Regions from separate parts of the Pseudaeromonas pectinilytica genome, predicted to be linked through region 1. Evidence: predicted binding sites of a transcription regulator. Region 1 holds the regulator's gene; each other region holds the start of a gene.

Region 1 (5,419 bases):
GTTTTTATTTCCTAATTCGCATCATACTCCCTTCATCACTATATAAATCAAGAAATTGCTGCGCTTGTGCGGAGTGCATATTCTCGGCGGTAAGATAATATACCGGAGTGTAGATCACCTCCTGTGGTGCAGGCTGGCCGCCGTGAGCCGCCATGACCAACTTGACACCCTGAAAGCCGATAGCATGGGGCTGCTGGAGTAACAAACCATCAACCTCTCCGGATGCAAGCCCCTGAATTAGATAACGATTATAATCAAAACCAATATGTACCAGACGCTTTTCCTGGCCTTTTCTTTTTATTTCTGCCATGACACCCAAAGTCGACGATTCATTAGGAGTAAATAAACCATCCAATTCTGAAATATGCTGCTGTAAATAAATATCCGCATTATGTCGGATTTCAACGATCCCGGAGCCAAGATAAACGGCCGGCAATAACTTCAAACTGGATTTCTTGATCTCATCAAGAAAGCCCTGTTCACGGGCATCGGTGGAAGCCACGCCCGGTTTCAACCTTAAAACCGTCACCGAACCCTCGCCTCTCAGGCGCGCGACCATCTCTCGCGCCGCCTGTTGACCAGCCCGATAATTATTGGTCATGACCTGAGCGTAGACAGCACCCAGAGCCATACTCCGATCGATCAACACAATCGGTAAATTTTTCTGTCTGAACAGATCCAGAGTCTTACGATGTGCTGACGAATTGGGCGCCAGTACCACGCCGATACACTGCTTTTCCAGGGCTTCCCGCAAGATCTGCTCCTGGGCATCGACCGAGGTTTCGTCGTAGAGCACGCGAAAGAAAATATCGACCCCTAGCTCATTGCCAGCCTGCAGAGAGCCGGATTCAATGGCTCGCCAAAAATGGTGCCCGGTTCCCGCCGTGATGACGGCCACGCACTCCCGGGCCAATGCACTCTGGCCAAGAGGCATCATCAACAGGATGCTGATACACAGTGGATAGAGCCAGCGAGTGGCAGAGCTCATATCAAGCCACCTTCAAGCACGAAGCCCCAGTGATTACGATGATGAGCAAAGTATAGACACTCAGGCTTCGTTGTCGCCGCCCGCGACGGCGAAATCCAGCTGGCGCCAGGCCTCGTAGCTGACAATGGCCACGGCGTTCGACAGATTCAAACTGCGCGAGCTACTGAGCATGGGGATGCGGATCAGATGATCCTGGGGCAAGCTATTGCGCACCGCATCGGGCAGGCCGGAGGTTTCCGAGCCGAAGAGCAGAACATCACCGGCCTGATAGGCAGGAGTGGTGTGAGGCGTCCTGCCCTTGGTGGTCAATGCAAAAATCCGACGCCCCTGCATCGCCTCGGCAAATGCCGCATAGTTGTGATGGCGTGTCACAGTGGCCAGATCATGGTAATCCAGACCGGCCCGACGCAGCTTTTTCTCTTCCAAATCGAAGCCCAAGGGTTCAATGAGATGCAGATGGCAGCCATTATTCGCCACCAGACGGATGATATTGCCGGTATTGGGAGCAATTTGCGGTTCAAACAGGGCGATATGAAACATCGGAGCAACAGAGACCTGAGGGGAAAAATGCCATTCTACCCCAAGGGGAAAGCTCTGGAACGGGGAAATTGCCACTGCATGCTCACATGCCATGACAGTCTGCAAGGGGCTAACACAAGAGCTGGGGAAGGCAATGCGGGCCAGTCAAGAGGTTCGGGCGAGACAACCTCTCTCGCCAACTCGCCGTAAACCCTTCCATGGGGGCTCGATGGCGGCATCCCTGCCGCCAACGGTTGGCGCAACAGGCTATCTCGCCTTTGCTAACGCAACTGGCATTAGGCCCGTGAAGGGCCCTGTCTCGTCATGCCAGCCACGCAAGAGCTGTTTAGTACTGCGGTGAGTGTCGGCGATTTGAAACAGCCAGTTAGTGCCAGCTACCGTTGCGGATCACGCCCACCGCCAGCCCTTCAATGCTCAGGGACTGCTCGGTCAAATCGACCTGGATCGGCTCCAGCTCTTCGTTTTCCGGCAGCAAGCGCACCTGATTGCCCTTACGCTCGAAGCGTTTGACCGTGACCTCGTCATCACCGACCCGAGCGACGACGACCTGACCGTTCCGCACCTGTTCGGTCTTGTGCACAGCCAGCAGATCGCCATCCAGAATACCGATATTCTTCATACTCATCCCCTGCACCCGCAGCAGGAAATCGGCTCTGGGTTGAAACATGGCCGGATCGATCTGGTAGTGAGTTTCCACGTGCTCGGCCGCCAGGATCGGCTCACCCGCGGCCACCTGGCCAATCAATGGCAAACCCAATTCCTCTTCAACCACATCCTCTTGCAGCAGCTGAATGCCACGGGAAGTCCCCGGCATGATGTGGATCACCCCCTTGCGCGCCAGGGCCTTGAGGTGCTCCTCCGCCGCATTGGCAGACTTGAAGCCCAGACGGGCGGCAATCTCGGCACGGGTCGGCGGCATACCGGTCTGCTGCATGCATTCCTTGATCAGTTCCAGCACTTCAGTTTGGCGAGGGGTCAGATGTTTCATGGCGTTTGCCTGTCTATTTATACAGATAACTGTGAGTATATACAGGCATTTATCAAGTGCAAGGTAAATGCCGGGCAAAGCCGACAAAAGAGAACCGCCCATGACCTGGGTCAGCAATTCACGACAAGTCGGGCCAGTTTTGCTATGCTGGCGCCGCATTTTTATTGAGGATACAGCACCATGTCCTTCAGCTTTTCCCTGGCTCAGGCCCTATGCCGCTTGCCTGTTCGTCTACTGGTCAATCACAGCAGTCTCCCGGAAGATCCTTTGAGTCAATTGGGTCTTGATTTGGGCCGTCCCATCGTGTACGCCCTGAGCACAGATTCGCTGAGTGACCTGTTGACCCTGGAGCTCTGTGCCAAGGAGTTGGGGCTACCCAATCCATTTGCGCCGCTGGTCCTACAGGGCCAGAGTCATCCCCGCTATGTCTGCCTGGATCGCACGCCGTCGCTCTTCGGCAGCCAGCGCAGCGGCATACCCCATCTGGACACCTTCCGCGAATGGTTGAGTCTGCACGAACAGAACGCGCAACTGGATATCCAGTTGGTTCCGGTGACTCTGCTGTGGCATCGCGCCCCGGGCCGTGAACGCCCTCACCGGCTACAGCCGCCGCACCAGACGCCGGGCGCGTTGCGCAAGGCCGCTATGGTACTGCTGTACGGTCGGGAAAACCGGGTCCGCTTCTCGACCCCAGTCTCCCTCCGCAGCCTGGTCACCGAGCTCGGCACCGACGAAGTGGTGGCTCACAAACTGGCACGAGTGGCGCGTATCCACTTCAGCCGCCAGCGTCAGGCCGCCAAGGGGCCACGGCTGCCCGATCGCCAGGCTTTGTTTCGTGAACTGTTGCGCAGCGACAACATAGTCCGCGCCATCGCCGAACAGGCGCAGAGCGAAGGCAGCAGCGAGGAGCAGATGCGCGCCCGAGCCCTGGGCTATCTCGACGAGATGGCATCCGATTTCTCTTATCGCCTGATCCGCTTCGGTGACTACTTCCTCGGCTGGCTATGGAACAAGCTCTATCGCGGTATCACGGTCCGTGGGGCCGAGAAGGTGCGCCGGCTGGCACGGGAAGGGCATGAGATCATCTATATGCCCTGCCACCGCAGCCACATGGACTACCTGCTGCTCTCTTATGTCATCTACCATCAGGGCATGGTACCGCCGCATATTGCCGCCGGGATCAACCTGAATTTCTGGCCGGCAGGACCCGTGTTCCGCCACGGCGGTGCCTTCTTCCTGCGGCGTAGCTTCAAAGGCGACAAGCTGTACAGCACAGTGTTTCGTGAATATCTGAGCCAGCTGTTTGCCCGTGGCTATGCGGTGGAGTATTTCACCGAAGGCGGCCGCTCCCGCACCGGACGGCTGTTGCAACCCAAGACCGGCATGATCGCCATGACGCTGCAGGCACAGTTACGCGGCATCAAGCGACCCCTGACCTTTGTCCCCGTCTATCTGGGCTACGAGCATGTGATGGAAGTGAACACTTACCTCAAGGAGCTCAAGGGCAGCTGCAAGGAGAAAGAGAGCCTGTGGCAGGTGGTCGGGATCCTGGGTAAATTGCGCAACTTTGGCCGCAGCTTCGTCAACTTCGGTGAACCGCTCACCCTGCATCAGTTCCTGCAGCAACAGGTTCCCGAGTGGCGGGAGGACATAGATCCGACCAGCCAATGCCGCCCCGAGTGGTTGCCTGCGACCGTGGATATTCTGGCCAAGCAGCTGATGACTCGCATCAATGATGCCGCCGCGGTCAATGGCCTGACCCTGAGTGCGCTGGCGCTGCTGGCCACCGACAAACAGGCACTGCCGCGGGAAGATCTGCTGGCCCAGATCCGCCTGTACACCGAACTGTTGCAGCGGGTGCCCTACAGCCCATTCGATACGGTGCCGACAGCCAGTGCCGAGGAGTTGCTGGAGCAGGCGCTGGAGCTGAACAAGTTCCAGGTGGAAGAAGACAAACTCGGTCAAATCATCAGCATGGATCGCTACCAGGCAATCCTGATGACCTTCTACCGCAACACGATCCTGCATCTGTTCGCACTGCCCAGCCTGGTCGCCACCCTGATCGAACGCAATGAGGGGTTGAATCATGTCGATCTGCTGGCGCGCTGCCGCCGGATTTATCCGTTGCTGAAGAATGAGTTGTTCCTGCGCTATGAACTGGAGGAGCTGGATACCCAGGTGCCGGCCATTCTCGCCGCATTCCAAGATCTGGCGTTGATCGAAGAACACAGCGATGGCTACTGGGTGCGTCCGGAAGAGCAGATGCGGCTGCTGTTATTGGGACAGAGCATTCAGGAAACCTTGCAACGCTACGCCATCACACTGTCACAGATCCAACAGCAGCCGGCGATCACCCTGCAGCAGTTGGAATCAGACAGTCAGATGATGGCGGTACGGCTGGCGACCCTGCATGGCATTCATGCCCCGGAATTCAGCGACAAGAGCCTGTTCAAGACCTTATTGCTGAGCCTGCAGCAAGAACAGTATCTGCAGTGCCAAGGGGAGGATCAGCCGGTGACTCGGGATGGCGAGGCGTTGGCGGAATTGGCGGCCATCTTGCTGCCCCTGCTCCCGGATCGGGTGCGTCGCACCCTGCTGATGCCCGCCCGTTAACGTCCGGACGCAGTAAATACAAAGCGCCCCTGAACCCGGCCATTGGCGCAGGGTTCAGGGGCGCTTTATTGTTTCTGCCCGCGTTACAACTTGCGACCCAGTCGTTTCTCGATCTGGCGCTTTTCCCATGCCGGTCCGAAGAAGTTAAACACTTCAAACACATTCAGACCATGAAACAGCACCCCGATGCCCCAACCCAACATGGGCCACCAGGCCCAGATATAGCCAGGCGCCGTTGCCAGGTTGATGATGAAGAGCATGGTAATCACCAGCACATACTTGATGGCGTG
Region 2 (5,419 bases), on a different contig from region 1:
TGGCGTGCTGCATTGGCAAGTTCAGCGCCCAGATCCGGACGTTCTTCCGTCAGTCGATTAAGCACCGACCCACGTGCCCATGATAGGTTGGAGCTGGCATAGGTACCGAGTCTGGCGGGAGCCAGAAGCAACCGATCTTTCCAGGCAATATTGCGCTCCTGACCCTGGGCCTGAGCGCGTTGGGATACCAACGTCCAGACAGGTTCCAGCTCGCTATCCACCATCAAACGCGGGCACAACACGGTTTCTAGACCCTGTTCAGGCTCCTCGGTGACTAGCCCGTTTACACGGTTGAATGCCTGCAAATAATTACCGTAGGAATCCAGGTGCATCAGGGCATTGGGCAGCGAGCCAAGCGTCAGCGTAATAATGATAGGCTGAGTTACATCAAGCCCATAAAAATCGGTGTCGGCGAAACTGATATTGCGGCGGGGACTGAGGCAAAGGTCTATCGCATCAAGAATCGTGGTCTTGCCGCTGTCCCCTGGGCCGATCAGGCAATTGAGTCCAGATGAGGGTTGCCAGCTCAGTAAGCGGATTGTTCGAAAATGTTGGATCTCGATTTTGCAAATTCTGACCATGGATAAACCCCTTAATCATTTATTCTCGCCTGCGACATAAATGCACAAGACAGCAGTCAAGACCATAATCTGCGCAATAATATATTACGTCCTCAATTAGGGAAGGTGCGAATAAGCGGGGAAATTCTTCTCGGCTGACTCAGTCATTTCATTTTTTTCCTGTTTGAGCCGATTTTTTCTCCCGTAAATGCCCTTGAATCAGCCTATTTAGACCGTTTCTTCGCCATTTAAGGCGCTATTCCCAGTTTTTAGTGCGATCTCTCCCACTGACGTATCATTTGGTCCACCCTAAACAGGTTGGCCAGGGTGAATAACATCGCCAGTTGGTTATCGTTTTTCAGCAACCCCTTGTATCTGGCTTTCACGAAGCCGAACTGTCGCTTGATGATGCGAAACGGGTGCTCCACCTTGACCCGGATGCTGGCTTTCATGTATTCGATGGTGATGGCCGTTTTGTTCTTGCGTGGATGCTGTTTCAAGGTTCTTACCTTGCCGGGGCGCTCGGCGATCAGCCAGTCCACATCCACCTCGGCCAGCTCCTCACGCTGGGGCGCGCCTTGGTAGCCGGCATCGGCTGAGACAAATTGCTCCTCTCCATGCAGCAGATTACCCAACTGGTTGAGGTCATGCTCGTTGGCCGCGGTGGTGACCAGACTGTGGGTCAGGCCACTCTTGGCATCGACACCAATGTGGGCCTTCATGCCAAAGTGCCACTGATTGCCTTTCTTGGTCTGATGCATCTCCGGATCGCGTTGCTGCTCTTTGTTCTTGGTCGAGCTGGGTGCCTCAATGATGGTGGCATCGACCAAGGTGTCTTGGGTCATCATGACGCCTGCCTCGGCCAGCCAGCGATTGATGGTCTTGAACTATTGGCGGGCCAGTTGATGTTGCTCCAGCAGGTGGCGGAAATTCATGATGGTGGTGCGGTCCGGCAAGGCGCTATCCAGGGATAACCGCGCAAACAGACGCACGGAGGCGATTTCGTACAGAGCATTTTCCATCGCGCCATCGCTCAGGTTGTACCAATGCTGCATGCAGTGAATGCGCAGCATGGTTTCCAGCGGATAGGGCCGACGACCATTACCGGCTTTGGGATAAAACGGCTCGATGACTTCCACCATGTTTTGCCATGGCAGGATCTGCTCCATGCGGGACAAGAAAATCTCTTTTCTGGTCTGACGGCGCTTACTGCTGAATTCACTGTCGGCGAAGGTGAGCTGATGACTCATGATGGCCCTCGGAAATGCAGCTCCGGATGAACATCATGATCTCATATCACAGACTTGTTCGCACCTTCCCTAGATCTTCACAGCTGGTTGTGTCTCTCGCCGTAGTAAACTTGCGCGAATCGTGTTTTTAACCTACTGCACTTTTTTAGTAGATGGAAATGGATTCGCCTGGAGCAGGTCACATTTTGTTTGATTGAATCTTTCATCGATGACAATTGCGGGGCAATACATGAACAAGGACTCAAAAACTCAGCACATTACCCTTGCCACTGGGAACGTGTTTTCCGACTTGGGGTTTGCTACGGAAGAAGCAGCCGCATTGGAGGCGGCGTCGCAACAAGTCATATCTGGGAAATTGGCCATCAGTAAGTCACTGGAAACAGAGGCCGGTGGGCAGGATAGATCAGTAGTGGAAACACCTTCCTCTCAGGAACAATCTTAAACTACCTAGCGACCGGTAGATCGTCCCACGAGGTGGTGTAGCGCGGGCTCAAGTGTTCGCGTTTCATCATCCACTCAGAGGCGTCTACACCTTTCGAGGCAAAGCCTATATGGCCCAGGCCACTATGGTTGATGGCATCGATCACCGCCATTAGCCGGCGGTCGGGTGAGCCAGGATTGTCGAACAGATCTGCCTGGTAGTGGTCCCGCGGCGTGAACGAACCGAGAATGACGCCGCCTTTTTGATAGCGGAATCCGTCGCGCCAGATATGGGGCAGCAGTTGGGTTACATGATGCAGAAGTTCGCGAGTATCGTCGGTTGGTCGCGGCAGCTTGGCCGATAGCTGGTTGCCATAATAGGGCTCGCCTTCGTTAAAAGGGCTGGTGCGAAAAAAGATGCTCACATGCTGGCAGCGCATCTTTTCGTGGCGTAGTTTCTCGGCGGCTCGCTCCATAAAGGCCGACAACGCCTGATGCATGCTGGCTTGCTCTGTAATTCGTTCGCCGAACGAGCGACTGCTGACGATTTGCTGCTTGGCCGGGGTGTCTATCGTCAGTTCCGAGCAGGGGATGCCGCGCAGCTCCTGGACCACGCGCTCTACGACCACACCATAACGCTGGCGGATCTGCTTGGGTGGCTGCGCAATCAGATCTGCCACGGTTGCCACCCCTTGGGCCTGCAGTTGCTTATTCAGGGCGCGCCCAATACCCCACACTTCATCGATTGGGGTGATAGCCATCAGCCGAGCTCGGCGTCCCTCGTCGCGAATATCGACAACGCCCCCTGTGGCCGGCCACTTCTTGGCGGCGTAGTTCGCCAGTTTGGCCAGGGTCTTGGTTGGGCCAATACCCACACCGACGGTAAGGCCCGTATACCGCTGGATGGTGGCCCGGATCTGGCGCCCGAAATCAACAAAGTCTCCCGCCCATAACGAGCCGAGTTCAGTGAAGGCTTCATCAATCGAGTAGACCTCTATGGCAGGAACCATGCTCTCCAACGTGGACATCACTCGCTGGGACATATCGGCATAGAGCGCATAGTTGCTGGAGAAACAGACGCCACCGAACCGCTCAAAATCACGCTTGATCTTGAAGTAGGGAACGCCCATTTTGATGCCCATTTTCTTGGCTTCGGCAGAGCGGGCTACCACACAGCCATCATTGTTGGAGAGCACGACAATCGGACGGCCCACCAAGTCAGGCCGGAACAGCCGCTCACAACTGGCGTAGAAGTTGTTCACATCAACCAGGGCTATGGCGGTGGTCATCTTAGTGCTGACATTGCTTGTGAATGACGAAGGTCACCACGCCAAAAATCTCTAATGACTGTTCGGCCTGGAACAGGATGGGTTGATAGTTGGCGTTGGCTGGCAGCAGGGCGATATTCGGGGTGAGCTGCAATATTTTCACGGTGAACTCACCATCAACGCAGGCGATCACTGTGTCGCCATGACGTGCAGTGACAGAGCGGTCCACAACCAGCAGATCGCCATCCAGAATGCCTGCATCCTTCATGCTGTCACCGGCTGCCCGCACGAAGTAGGTGGCCGCAGGTCGGCTGATGCACAACTGGTTCAGATCCAGCGTGGCCTCAACATAGTCCTGAGCTGGGCTCGGAAAGCCGCAGGAGGCCGGGAAGGCAAATAGGGGTAACCCGAGAACGGGAGGAGCCTCAGTGGGTCGTAGGAACATGGGTGGCACTCGCTAGCTGTATATAAACACAGTATATGGCAACATCCATGACCGGATCCAGTTCATCGCATCCAATGTCTGCCCGCGATATGGAACAATACTGAATCATCATCAGTGATCTGGACACGACCCAGCGGTTCTCGGGAAAGATATCTCCATCCTGATGCGTTGCGGATGAAGTCCACTAGGGATGGGAAGAACAAGACATGATGAATGGAGAAGAAGATGTAAAACTGAGGGAAGCAAGGCCCCATGGGGGCCTTGCTAGGGGTTTCACCCGACGCGGCGCTCAGGGACGCCCCGGGGTCCTTCCACTGACAATTGCACCCTGATGCTGCCAGTTTCTCGCCCTAATGAAATATATAACAGGGTCTTATCGTTAGAATAGCAGATTACGCAACCATGGTTTTGCGGGTATCCCAACGCCATTCGCAATCAGATTATCTCCTTATTGCTCTCGATTCGCCCGAAATCCGGATTGGGTTCATAGCCCTGTTCGGAGAACATTAGCTGGCCTCGGCGCTGTTCCTGAAGATTGGCCAGTGCCTGGAAAAAGCAGGATTCACAGAGATAGACTTCATACGCTTCGCCATCATGAGAAGAGCCATAACCCCACCTAGCACTGAGAGTTCCGACTTGGGGACCGTAACCATCGACGGGTGAGCAACTCGCATCACAGACATCGCAGCGGATGTCGCTGACCACATCAACTTCCTGTTTCGTCATTATTTTCATCGGCTAAGTCCTCATTCGATCATCGAAGGTGGTTCCCATTGATGTAGCCAGTACAGGCTACATCTCCAACCAAAGTATCATCACTGGGAGTGAACTGATCCGCAGCATAGTGCTTCGGATGTACCCACAACAACCTGAAGTCAGCCCTTTAGTACACACTTTACTTGTGTCTGATGGGGACGGCTCTTCCTCTGTCTAGCAAACGGTACCTCAACGTACTTCTAGCTCGTCACGGGCGCTAGACAATGCCAAGGGTCAGCCGCCACGCCATGGCGTTATCGCCCCATCTGCCTGAAAACGCGACATGGGTTTCCGTTCAGGGGTGTTTCGCCCGCATAACCTCCGTAAACTATGAGCTAATGCTCTGATCTTGCTTGCCTATCTGCCCGCAAGCGGGGCTCGCTATGGTAAGCTCAGACGCACTTGGCTCAGCCCCTCCGGCCTTGACCGGCGGTAATAAGGAATCGTATGAAAACAAATATTGCCTCTCTGGCCTCGCTGATCTGGTCGGTTGCCGACCTGCTGCGTGGTGATTTCAAACAGTCCCAGTACGGGCGCATTATTCTTCCCTTTACCGTATTGCGCCGCCTCGAATGCGTGCTGGAAGCCAACAAGCAGAAGGTGCTCGTTGCCGTCGAGAGCACCAAGGCGCTGCCCGAGGTTGCTCGTGACAAGCTGCTGCTCAGCGCCGCAGGCCAGAGCTTCTACAACACCTCCAAGCTGACGCTTGATTCGCTGGGT
Region 3 (5,419 bases), on a different contig from region 1:
ATGTCGAAGGTGACTTCGATCTGCGGCAGACCACGCGGTGCCGGACGAATGCCTTCCAGGTTGAACTGGCCCAGAGACTTGTTGTCGCTGGCGCGCTTACGCTCACCCTGCAGCACGTGAATGGTCACCGCAGATTGATTGTCATCGGCCGTCGAGAACACCTGGGACTTCTTGGTTGGAATCGTGGTGTTCTTCTCAATCAGCGCGGTCATGACACTGCCCATGGTCTCGATACCCAGCGACAGCGGCGTCACGTCCAGCAGCAACACATCGTGCTTTTCACCGGCCAGGACGCCACCTTGGATCGCGGCACCCATTGCAACCGCTTCATCCGGATTCACATCCTTACGCGGCTCTTTGCCGAAGAAGTCGGTCACAGCCTTCTGCACCATAGGCATACGAGTCTGACCACCCACCAGAATCACGTCATCGATCTCGGATACGGACAGGCCGGAATCCTTGAGTGCGATGCGGACAGGTTCCAGTGACGCCTTGACCATATCTTCAACCAGCGACTCCAATTTGGAACGAGTCACCTTGATATTCATATGCTTAGGACCAGTCTGGTCAGCCGTGATGTACGGCAGGTTGACGTCGGTCTGTTGGGCAGAAGAGAGTTCAATCTTGGCCTTTTCTGCGGCTTCTTTCAGGCGTTGCAGCGCCAGCATGTCGTTACGCAGATCCATGCCTTGCTCACGCTTGAACTCGTCTACCAGATAGTTGATCAGACGGTTGTCGAAGTCTTCGCCACCCAGATGGGTATTACCGTTGGTCGCCAGCACTTCGAAGGTCGTTTCGCCATCCATTTCATCAATTTCAATGATGGAGATGTCGAAGGTACCACCACCCAAGTCATAGACCGCAACCTTACGTTCACCCTTGATCTTATTGACGCCATAGGCGAACGCAGCGGCAGTCGGCTCGTTGATGATGCGCTTGACTTCCAGACCCGCGATACGGCCGGCATCCTTGGTTGCTTGACGCTGGGCATCGGTGAAATAGGCCGGTACAGTAATGACCGCTTCAGTCACAGGTTCACCCAGGAAATCTTCGGCAGTCTTCTTCATCTTCTTCAGCACTTCAGCTGAAATTTGCGGCGGCGCCATGCGCTTGCCTTTGACTTCAACCCAGGCATCACCATTGTCAGCACGGGTGATGCCATACGGCATGATCTTCAGATCGCGCTGTACTTCTTCGTCTTCAAAGCGACGACCGATCAGACGCTTGATCGCAAACAGAGTGTTCTTGGGGTTGGTGACCGCCTGACGCTTGGCTGGTTGACCAACCAGAATTTCGCCGTCATCCGCATACGCAATAATGGACGGAGTCGTACGATCGCCTTCGGCGTTTTCGATGACACGAGCATGGTCACCATCCAGAATGGCCACGCAAGAGTTGGTCGTACCCAGGTCAATACCAATGATTCTACCCATTTCTAATCTCCGTAAATCTGCAAAAATGCGTTCAACTTGTCTCTTGTGATGCTAAGTGGGGGTGTGAGTACGGAATTTCAATCGCCGCCGCTCACTTTTTTCGTCCCGGACTTCGCCGTTGTCCTAGATATGGGGGTGCCCATCTCCGCCTTCAAGAGCCCGGAGATAAAAAAAACCCACCAAATGGTGGGCTCTTCAAGCACCGAGCCTTGATCAGGCCTGTACATCCACGCTGGGAGCGCGGGCTACCATGACCATCGCCGGACGAATGATACGGCCATTGAGCTCATAGCCTTTTTGCATCACGGCGATCACCGAGTTGGGCGCTACCTGTCCATTTTCGACCATGCTGATCGCCTGATGACGATTGGGATCAAAGGGTTCACCCAGCGGATTGATCGCCTCGACACCAAATTTGGCCACAGTGCTCAGCATGGAGCGCAGGGTCAGATCAACACCTTCTAAGGTCGGCTTCAGCGCCTCATTTTCCCGATCCGATAACTCCAGAGCACGTTCCAGGCTATCGATGACCGGCAACAACTCACCGGAGAATTTCTCGAGCGCAAACTTGTGCGCCTTTTCAACATCCAGCGCCGAGCGACGACGCAGATTTTCCATCTCAGCAGCAATGCGTAACGCGCGGTCTTTTTCTTCCTGCGCGGCGGCTTCGGCTTGCGCCAGCTTCTCCAACAGGGCAGTCAGCTCGTCGCTAGCTGTGGATCCGGTGCCTGCATCGGCTAGCTCTGCATCAAGCAGCGCTTCGGTGTTTTGCTCTGCACTTTGTTCCATCGCTTGTTCCTGGTTACTCATCACGTCTCCAACACATCAGTTTCTTACACTTGCAGCCTATTATGGGGACTAAGCGCGGCCTTTCAAGGTTTGATGCCGTCTTACACCAGACAAGAGTGGACGGAAACTGAAAAAACGAGTCTGATTAGACGCTTGAATGAATCAGGATATACTTCAGCATCCGCTCGCCACGCAGGATCCCACATGCCAGCACAGTTCGACACCATAGCCCTGATCGGCAAACCCAATCACATCGCCACTAATCAGACCCTGCGTTGCTTATACGATTTCCTCACCGCGTATGGCCGTAATGTTCTGGTGGAAAGCCGGGTTGCCGAGCAGTTATCCGTACCAGTTGCACAAGCCCTCGATCTGCAGCATCTGGGCAAGGTAGCTGATTTGGCCATCGTCGTCGGTGGTGACGGTAATATGCTGGGTGCGGCACGGGTTCTGGCGCGCTATAACGTCCCAGTTCTCGGCGTAAACCGGGGCAATCTGGGTTTTTTAACCGATCTCTCCCCTCAGGACTTCGAGGCTCCGTTGCGGGCCGTGCTGGATGGCCACTACCAGACCGAGTCCCGCTTTTTGCTCAACGCCAGCGTCTACCGCTATGGTGAGCTTAAGGCGAGCAGCACGGCCCTCAACGAAGCGGTGCTGCATCCGGGCAAGATTGCCCATATGATCGACTTTGCCGTGCACATTGATGATGTCTTCATGTACAGCCAGCGCGCGGATGGCATCATAGTCGCCACACCCACCGGCTCCACCGCCTATGCGCTTTCGGCTGGCGGCCCTATCCTGACGCCCCAGCTCAATGCCATCGCCCTGGTCCCCATGTTCCCCCATACCCTGAGCTGTCGCCCGATTGTCATTGACGCGGACAGCGAAGTGAAACTGGTGGTCTCGCCCGACAATATCGATGATCAGTTGCAAGTCAGCTGTGACGGCCACATCTCGCTGGATGTCCATCCGGGTGACGAAATCATCATCCGTAAATGCCAGCATACCCTGCAGCTCATACACCCGCTGGGTCACAGCTACTTCAATGTGTTACGCAACAAGCTCGGTTGGGGCAGCAAACTGTTCTGACGACTGACGTTAGACTGCGCTCAAAAAAACACATCGCGTCCACTCATGTCTATTTACTGTATTGATAAACAGTATATACTGTTTATCAATACAGTAATTTGAACAGGTGCTGTCATGCTGACTCAATTAACAATTCAGAATTTTGCCATCGTTAAATTTCTCGAACTGGAGCTTCAAGGCGGCATGACCTGCATCACCGGCGAAACCGGTGCCGGTAAGTCGATCGCCATTGATGCCTTGGGGCTCTGCCTGGGAGAGCGCGCGGAGATCAGCATGATCCGCCCAGGCGCCGAGCGTACTGAACTGACGGCACGTTTCAATCTGGGCAATAATCCTCTCGCCCGAAGCTGGCTGCATGAGCAAGAGCTGCAAGACGAAGAGGAGTGTCTCTTGCGCCGGGTGATCACCGCCGAAGGCCGCTCCCGGGCTTATATCAACGGCACCCCAGTTCCGTTAACCCAGCTCAAGGCCCTCGGCCAGTTGCTCATTAACATCCACGGCCAGCACGCTCACCAACTCCTGCTCAAACCCGAACATCAGCTGACCATCCTGGATGGCTATGCCGGCCATCACGATCTGCTGCACGCCACGCGCCAGCATTATCAGAACTGGCGCCAACTCCAGCATGAACTCAACCGCCTGCAGCAAGATAAAAGCCAGCGGGAATCCCGTCGCCAATTGCTGGAATATCAGGTAGAGGAGCTGGATGAATTTGCCTTGCAGGCCGGTGAATATGAAGCCATTGAGGCGGAACATACTCGTCTGGCCAACAGTGGCGAGATCATCAGTGACTGCCAAGCATGTCTCGATCTGCTCTACGATAATGAAGAGGTGACCGCCGCCAGCCTGCTCAAGAGTGCCGTCTCCCGTTTGGAGGAGCTCTGCAGCCTGGATGAGAAGCTGCAGCCTGTGATGACCATGCTCAATGATGCCCTCATCCAGGTACAGGAGAGCCAGCAGGAGCTGCGCCACTATCTCGATCGCATGGAGCTGGATCCCGAACGCTTTGCCACCCTGGAGTCGCGCCTCACCCGCGCTCTCGAGCTGGCGCGCAAGCACCATGTCAAGCCGCAATTATTGGCCGCGGCCCATACTGAGCTTCGCGCCGAGCTGGATAGTATCAGTCACGACGATGCACGGCTCGATGCTCTGGCGTTAGAGCAACAACAAGCGAGAAACGACTATCAAGAGGCGGCCAGTCGACTCAGTGCCAGCCGCCAGCGTTACGCCGCCGAGCTGGCGCAGCTCATCAGCCTGCGCATCCGCTCCCTCTCCATGCCCGATGGTCAGTTGCAGATCCTGGTCAGCAATCCAACAGCAGCGACTCCTTCCCCGCTCGGCATGGATCATGTCGACTTCCTGGTTTCCACCAACCCGGGCCAACCCCTGCAGCCATTAGCCAAAGTCGCCTCGGGTGGCGAGTTATCCCGTATCAGCCTGGCGATCCAGGTCATCACCGCCGAGCGCGTCGCCACCCCGAGCCTTATTTTTGACGAAGTGGATGTCGGCATCAGCGGACCGACAGCGGCTATTGTCGGCAAATTGCTACGCGAATTGGGCGCCTCGACCCAGGTCCTGGTGGTCACCCATTTACCGCAAGTTGCAGGCCATGGCCACCAGCACTTGTTTGTCAGCAAGCAAAGCGATGGCGCATCCACCGAAACCCGGATGCATGCCCTCTCCCATCAAGGGCGTCTTGATGAACTGGCGCGCCTGCTGGGAGGAGATCAGATCACCAGCAATACCCTCGCCAATGCTCGAGAACTGCTGGTTGCCGCGCCATAACGCTGCTGGGGCAGCAACTAGCCGATGAAGTAAATATGCGTCCGCTCTTCAGACGCACTTTTACTTCGCTGGCGTTCCCCGCTATCATCTGGCCTGCTTATTGAATTGAATGAAGAATTTGCTGATGCGGAACAACAAACTGGTTATTGCAACACTGACCGCCGCTATGCTGCTAAGCACCGGCTGTGTCTACCGAATCGATGTGCCGCAAGGTAACTTCGTAGAGCAAAAGCAGATCGAACAACTGCGTGCTGGCATGAGCCGGGCCCAGGTCGAGTTTGTGCTGGGCAGCCCCATGGTTGAAGATGCCTTCGACAGCAGCA
Region 4 (5,419 bases), on a different contig from region 1:
AGAGGCCGGTGGGCAGGATAGATCAGTAGTGGAAACACCTTCCTCTCAGGAAAACTCTTAAACTACCTAGCGACCGGTAGATCGTCCCACGAGGTGGTGTAGCGCGGGCTCAGGTGTTCGCGTTTCATCATCCACTCCGAGGCATCCACACCTTTCGAGGCAAAGCCTATATGGCCCAAGCCGCTCTGGTTGATGGCATCGATTACCGCCATTAGCTTACGGTCGGGTGCGCCAGGATTGTCGAACAGATCCGCCTGGTGGTGATCGCGTGGCGTAAAGGAACCGAGAATGACGCCGCCTTTTTGATAGCGGAATCCGTCGCGCCAGATATGGGGCAGCAGTTGGGTTACATGATGCAGAAGTTCGCGAGTATCGTCGGTTGGTCGCGGCAGCTTGGCCGATAGCTGATTGCCATAGTAGGGCTCGCCTTCGCTAAAAGGGCTGGTGCGAAAGAAGATGCTCACATGCTGGCAGTGCATCTTTTCGTGACGTAGTTTCTCGGCGGCTCGCTCCATAAAGGCCGACAACGCTTGATGCATGCTGGCTTGCTCCGTGATCCGTTCGCCGAACGAGCGACTGCTAACGATTTGCTGCTTGGCCGGGGTGTTTATCGTCAGTTCCGAGCAGGGGATGCCGCGCAACTCCTGGACCACGCGCTCTACGACCACACCATAACGCTGGCGGATCTGTTTGGGTGGCACCGCAATCAGATCCGCCACGGTGAACACACCTTCAGTCTGCAGTTGCTTATTCAGGGCGCGCCCAATACCCCACACTTCATCGATTGGGGTGATAGCCATCAGCCGAGCTCGGCGTCCCTCATCGCGAATATCGACAACACCTCCTGTGGCTGGCCACTTCTTGGCGGCGTAGTTCGCCAGTTTGGCCAGGGTCTTGGTTGGGCCAATACCAACGCCGACGGTAAGACCCGTATACCGCTGGATGGTGGCCCGGATCTGGTGCCCAAAATCAACAAAGTTACCGGCCCAGAGTGAGCCGAGCTCAATAAAGGCTTCATCAATCGAGTAGACCTCAATCGCAGGAACCATGCTCTCCAACGTGGACATCACTCGCTGGGACATATCGGCATAGAGCGCATAGTTGCTGGAGAAGCAGACTCCGCCAGCGCGTTCAAATTCCCGCTGGATCTTGAAATAGGGACCAGCCATCTTGATGCCCATTTTCTTGGCTTCGGCAGAGCGTGCTACCACGCAGCCATCATTGTTGGAGAGCACGACAATCGGACGGCCCACCAAGTCAGGCCGGAACAGCCGCTCACAACTGGCGTAGAAGTTGTTCACATCAACCAGGGCTATGGCGGTGGTCATCTTAGTGCTGGCACTGCTTGTGAATGACGAAGGTCACCACGCCAAAAATCTCTAATGACTGCTCAGCCTGGAACAGGATGGGTTGGTAGTTGGCGTTGGCTGGCAGCAGGGCAATATTCGGGGTGAGCTGCAATATCTTCACGGTGAACTCACCATCAACACAGGCGATCACTGTGTCGCCATGACGAGCTGAAACAGAGCGATCCACAACCAGCAGATCGCCCTCCAGAATGCCCGCATCTTTCATGCTGTCACCGGCTGCCCGCACGAAGTAGGTGGCCGCAGGTCGGCTGATGCACAACTGGTTCAGATCCAGCGTGGCCTCAACATAGTCCTGAGCCGGGCTTGGAAAGCCGCAGGAGGCTGGGGAGGCGAAGAGAGGTAACCCGAGAACGGGAGGCTCCTCTGTGGGTCGTAGGAACATGGGCGGCACTCATTAACTGTATATAAATACAGTATACGACGGCATCCATGACCGGATCCAGTTCATCTCATCCAATGTCTGCCTGCGATATGAAACAATGAATTACCGCCGGTGATCTGGGCACTTCCCAGCGGTTCTCGGCTATGGGTGCCTTCAGGTCTTGAGACTGTTGTAGGATAGGCGGGAGATTGGTTTATCCATGCTCAATGGGGGCAACCTCCATTTTGGCGGCCCACACCACATCTTCACCATGCTCAGCCAACATCTCCATTGGTGATTTGCCTTTCAACCAACTATTTGATGCGGTAAACCATGCTGCGATAGACAGTGGCTGACGCTTACCCGCGAATACAGTCAACACTTCCTTCATGACCGGAAGCGGTCGACCATCATTGCCCAAGCCATAGGCAGGGAATAGGTCTCGCCCTTCGTCCAAGACTGCAAATATCAACCCCGCCTTTTTCCACTTGTTGGGCTGAGATGACGGATTAGAGGTTGAAAAACCGGCATTGGTCGCAATCTCTTGAGCGGTTAGCCATCGAGCTGACGTGAGTACCTGTTCACGCAATTGAGCCGGAGTGGTCACATTGAATTTCAGCTTGTGATCCGTCGCGTCAGCATTTGCTAGAACCTGATCCTGTAGCCCAACAATCATGGCGTTCTCACTCTGTGATGCGACTGTTGGCACCGTGCCACCAAACGAGTAATCAACCACAGACCATAGATTTTCTCGGAATGCTCGTCCTTTATCCGGTTGCTACATAAGAAGCTGAAGACACGCCAGCTCAACGGCTTGTGGCAGCAACTCCTTGATGGTTTCCTTCAGAATACGGCTAAGCGATGAGCCGGGGTTAACCACTACAAATAGTGGCGATCCAGTGTCATCCTCGCTGCGCATCTGGCTGCCTGACGTCTGCTGCAGGCTGGCTTCTATCTGGTTCCGGATTGGTCGTTTGGCTAGATATTCCTTGATTCCATCCCGGTCAAGGACCGAGAACAGAGGGGTATGGGGAGCGATTCTTTTCAAGTGCCTACGTCCTTTCGCATTGTGATCGTGTTCAGGGATAGCTTTGGCTACACAAACTTGGGGCATTTCTTTGGTCGATATACTGTCAGATCGTCTCTTTGCAGGTCTCGATTCGCCCGAACCCCGGATTGGGTTCATAGCTCTGTTCGGAGAACATCAGATGGCTTCGGCGCTGTTCCTGAAGATTGGCCAGTGCCTGGAAAAAGCAGGATTCACAGAGATGGACTTCATAGCTTTCGCCATCATGAGTAGAGCCATAACCCCACCTAGCACTGAGCGTTCCGACTTGGGGGCCGTAACCTTCAACGGGTGAGCAGCTTTCTTCACAGACATCGCAGTGGATGTCGCTGACCACATCAACTTCCTGTTTCGTCATTATTTTCATCGGCTAAGTCCTCATTCGATCATCGAAGGTGGTTCCCATTGATGTAGTCAGTACAGGCTACATCTCCAACCAAAGTACCATCACTGGGAATGAACTGATCCGCAGCATAGTGCTTCGGATGTACCCACAACAACCTGAAGTCAGCTCTTTAGTACACACTTTACTTGTGTCTGATGGGGACGGCTCTTCCTCTGTCTGTCTAGCAAACGGCACCGCAACGTACTTCTAGCTCGTCACGGGCGCTAGACAATGCCAAGGGTCAGCCGCCACGCCATGGCGTTATCGCCCCATCTGCCTGAAAACGCGACATGGGTTTCCGTTCAGGGGTGTTTCGCCCGCATAACCTCCGTAAACTATGAGCTAATGCTCTGATCTTGTTCGCCTATCTGCCCGCAAGCGGGGCTGGCTATGGTAAGCTCAGACGCACTTGGCTCAGCCCCTCCGGCCTTGTCCGGCGGTAATAAGGAATCGTATGAAAACCAATATTGCCTCTCTGGCCTCGCTGATCTGGTCGGTCGCCGACCTGTTGCGCGGTGATTTCAAACAGTCCCAGTATGGGCGCATTATTCTTCCCTTTACCGTATTGCGCCGCCTCGAATGCGTGCTGGAAGCCAACAAGCAGAAGGTGCTCGTTGCCGTCGAGAGCACCAAGGCGCTGCCCGAGGTTGCTCGCGACAAGCTGCTGCTCAGCGCCGCGGGCCAGAGCTTCTATAACACCTCCAAACTGACGCTCGATTCGCTGGGTGAAAATCACATTGGCGATAACCTGGATGCCTATGTGCGCGCCTTCTCGACCGATGCCCGCGAGGTGTTCGAGCATTTCAACTTCGAGGCCAGCATCGGCCTGCTCGAAGATGCCAATCTGCTCTACAAGGTGGTGCGCTCGTTTGCCAATGTCGATCTCTCCCCCGAGGCGGTCGATAACTACGACATGGGGCTGGTGTTCGAAGAGCTGATCCGCCGCTTCGCCGAAAGCTCGAACGAGACTGCCGGGGAGCACTTTACCCCGCGCGATATCGTGCGGCTCACCACCTCGCTGGTGTTTGCCAGCGATAACGAAGCCCTGACCAAGCCCGGCGTGGTGCGTTCCATCTATGACCCCACCGCTGGCACCGGCGGCTTTCTCTCCTGCGGCATGGAGTACCTGCATGAGCTCAACCCGGCGGCCCGTCTGGCCACTTTCGGTCAGGAGCTCAACCCCGAGTCTTACGCCATCTGCAAGGCGGACATGCTGATCAAGGGCCAGGACATCAGCCATATCAAGCTGGGGAACACCTTAAGTGACGACCAGTTGCCGTTCGAGCGGTTCGACTACTGCCTCTCCAACCCGCCCTTCGGCGTGGACTGGAAGAAGGTGGAAAAGCAGGTCAGCGATGAACATCAGCGCAAAGGCTTTGAAGGCCGCTTCGGCCCCGGTCTGCCGCGCGTCTCTGACGGCTCCTTGCTGTTTCTGCTGCACCTGATCTCCAAGATGCGCCCGGCCAGTGCCAACAGCGAAGGCTCGCGTATCGGCATTATCCTGAACGGCTCGCCGCTGTTTACTGGCGGCGCCGGTAGTGGTGAAAGCGAGATCCGCCGCTATGTGCTGGAAAATGATCTGCTCGATGCCCTGGTCGCTCTGCCCACCGACATGTTCTACAACACCGGCATTGCCACCTATATCTGGGTGCTCTCCAACCATAAGCCTGCCGAGCGCAAGGGCAAGGTGCTGCTCATCAATGCCAGCGACTTGCACACCCCAATGCGGAAATCCTTGGGCTCCAAGCGCAAACAGTTAAGCGATGAGGCCATCAACCAGATCGTCGCCCTTTATAGCCGCTATGAAGCCAGCCCCATAGCCAAGATCTTCCCGACCTCGGCCTTTGGCTATCGCCGCATCACGGTGGAGCGGCCATTGAAGCTGGCCTTCTATCCGCAGGATGCCGAGCGTCTGGCGGCCCTGCAAGCCGACAAGGGGTGGGAGAAGCTCGACGCCTGTCTGCAAGCGGCCATTCTCGCTGCGCTGCCACAACTGCCGGAACAGCTGCTGTGCCGCGAGCAGTTTAAAAAGCAGCTTAACAAAGCGCTCGCTGATACCAAGCTGCCCGCCCCGGCCTTAAAGCTGCTCATCAATCAGCTTGGTGAGCAGGATGATGCTGCCAAGGTCTGTATAAGCAAGGGCGAGCCGGAGGCCAGCTCCGAGCTGCGCGATTACGAAAACGTGCCGCTGGGTGAAGATATTCACGCCTATCTTGAGCGTGAGGTGCGGCCCCATG

What was found. The regulator LexA, encoded in region 1, represses DNA repair genes until DNA is damaged. The targets are predictions, from matches to a motif close to ANCTGTNTNNNNANACAGNT.
Region 2: a site for LexA is predicted at 3,958-3,977, ahead of umuD (translesion error-prone DNA polymerase V autoproteolytic subunit). Genes of this name have one in related genera too.
Region 3: a site for LexA is predicted at 3,366-3,385, ahead of recN (DNA repair protein RecN). Genes of this name have one in related genera too.
Region 4: a site for LexA is predicted at 1,767-1,786, ahead of umuD (translesion error-prone DNA polymerase V autoproteolytic subunit). Genes of this name have one in related genera too.

The regions. Positions count from the first base shown of each region.
Region 1 covers NZ_BAAGVN010000349.1:436-5,854, forward strand. The annotation lists gene ACYVG7_RS17280 (substrate-binding domain-containing protein) at 5-937, opposite strand; gene ACYVG7_RS17285 (tRNA (cytidine(34)-2'-O)-methyltransferase) at 1,049-1,528, opposite strand; gene lexA (transcriptional repressor LexA) at 1,893-2,516, opposite strand; gene plsB (glycerol-3-phosphate 1-O-acyltransferase PlsB) at 2,697-5,129, shown strand; gene ACYVG7_RS17300 (2TM domain-containing protein) at 5,213-5,419, opposite strand, start outside.
Region 2 covers NZ_BAAGVN010000081.1:9,328-14,746, forward strand. The annotation lists gene ACYVG7_RS06030 (ATP-dependent nuclease) at 1-581, opposite strand, end outside; partial or broken gene ACYVG7_RS06035 (IS5 family transposase) at 830-1,810, opposite strand; gene ACYVG7_RS06040 (hypothetical protein) at 2,040-2,252, shown strand; gene umuC (translesion error-prone DNA polymerase V subunit UmuC) at 2,254-3,519, opposite strand; gene umuD (translesion error-prone DNA polymerase V autoproteolytic subunit) at 3,521-3,943, opposite strand; gene ACYVG7_RS06055 (hypothetical protein) at 4,379-4,678, opposite strand; gene ACYVG7_RS06060 (type I restriction-modification system subunit M) at 5,147-5,419, shown strand, end outside.
Region 3 covers NZ_BAAGVN010000106.1:4,909-10,327, reverse strand. The annotation lists gene dnaK (molecular chaperone DnaK) at 1-1,433, opposite strand, end outside; gene grpE (nucleotide exchange factor GrpE) at 1,647-2,243, opposite strand; gene nadK (NAD(+) kinase) at 2,427-3,311, shown strand; gene recN (DNA repair protein RecN) at 3,426-5,096, shown strand; gene ACYVG7_RS07430 (outer membrane protein assembly factor BamE) at 5,221-5,419, shown strand, end outside.
Region 4 covers NZ_BAAGVN010000040.1:6,581-11,999, reverse strand. The annotation lists gene umuC (translesion error-prone DNA polymerase V subunit UmuC) at 63-1,328, opposite strand; gene umuD (translesion error-prone DNA polymerase V autoproteolytic subunit) at 1,330-1,752, opposite strand; gene ACYVG7_RS03990 (hypothetical protein) at 1,946-2,407, opposite strand; gene ACYVG7_RS03985 (hypothetical protein) at 2,510-2,779, opposite strand; gene ACYVG7_RS03980 (hypothetical protein) at 2,865-3,164, opposite strand; gene ACYVG7_RS03975 (type I restriction-modification system subunit M) at 3,637-5,419, shown strand, end outside.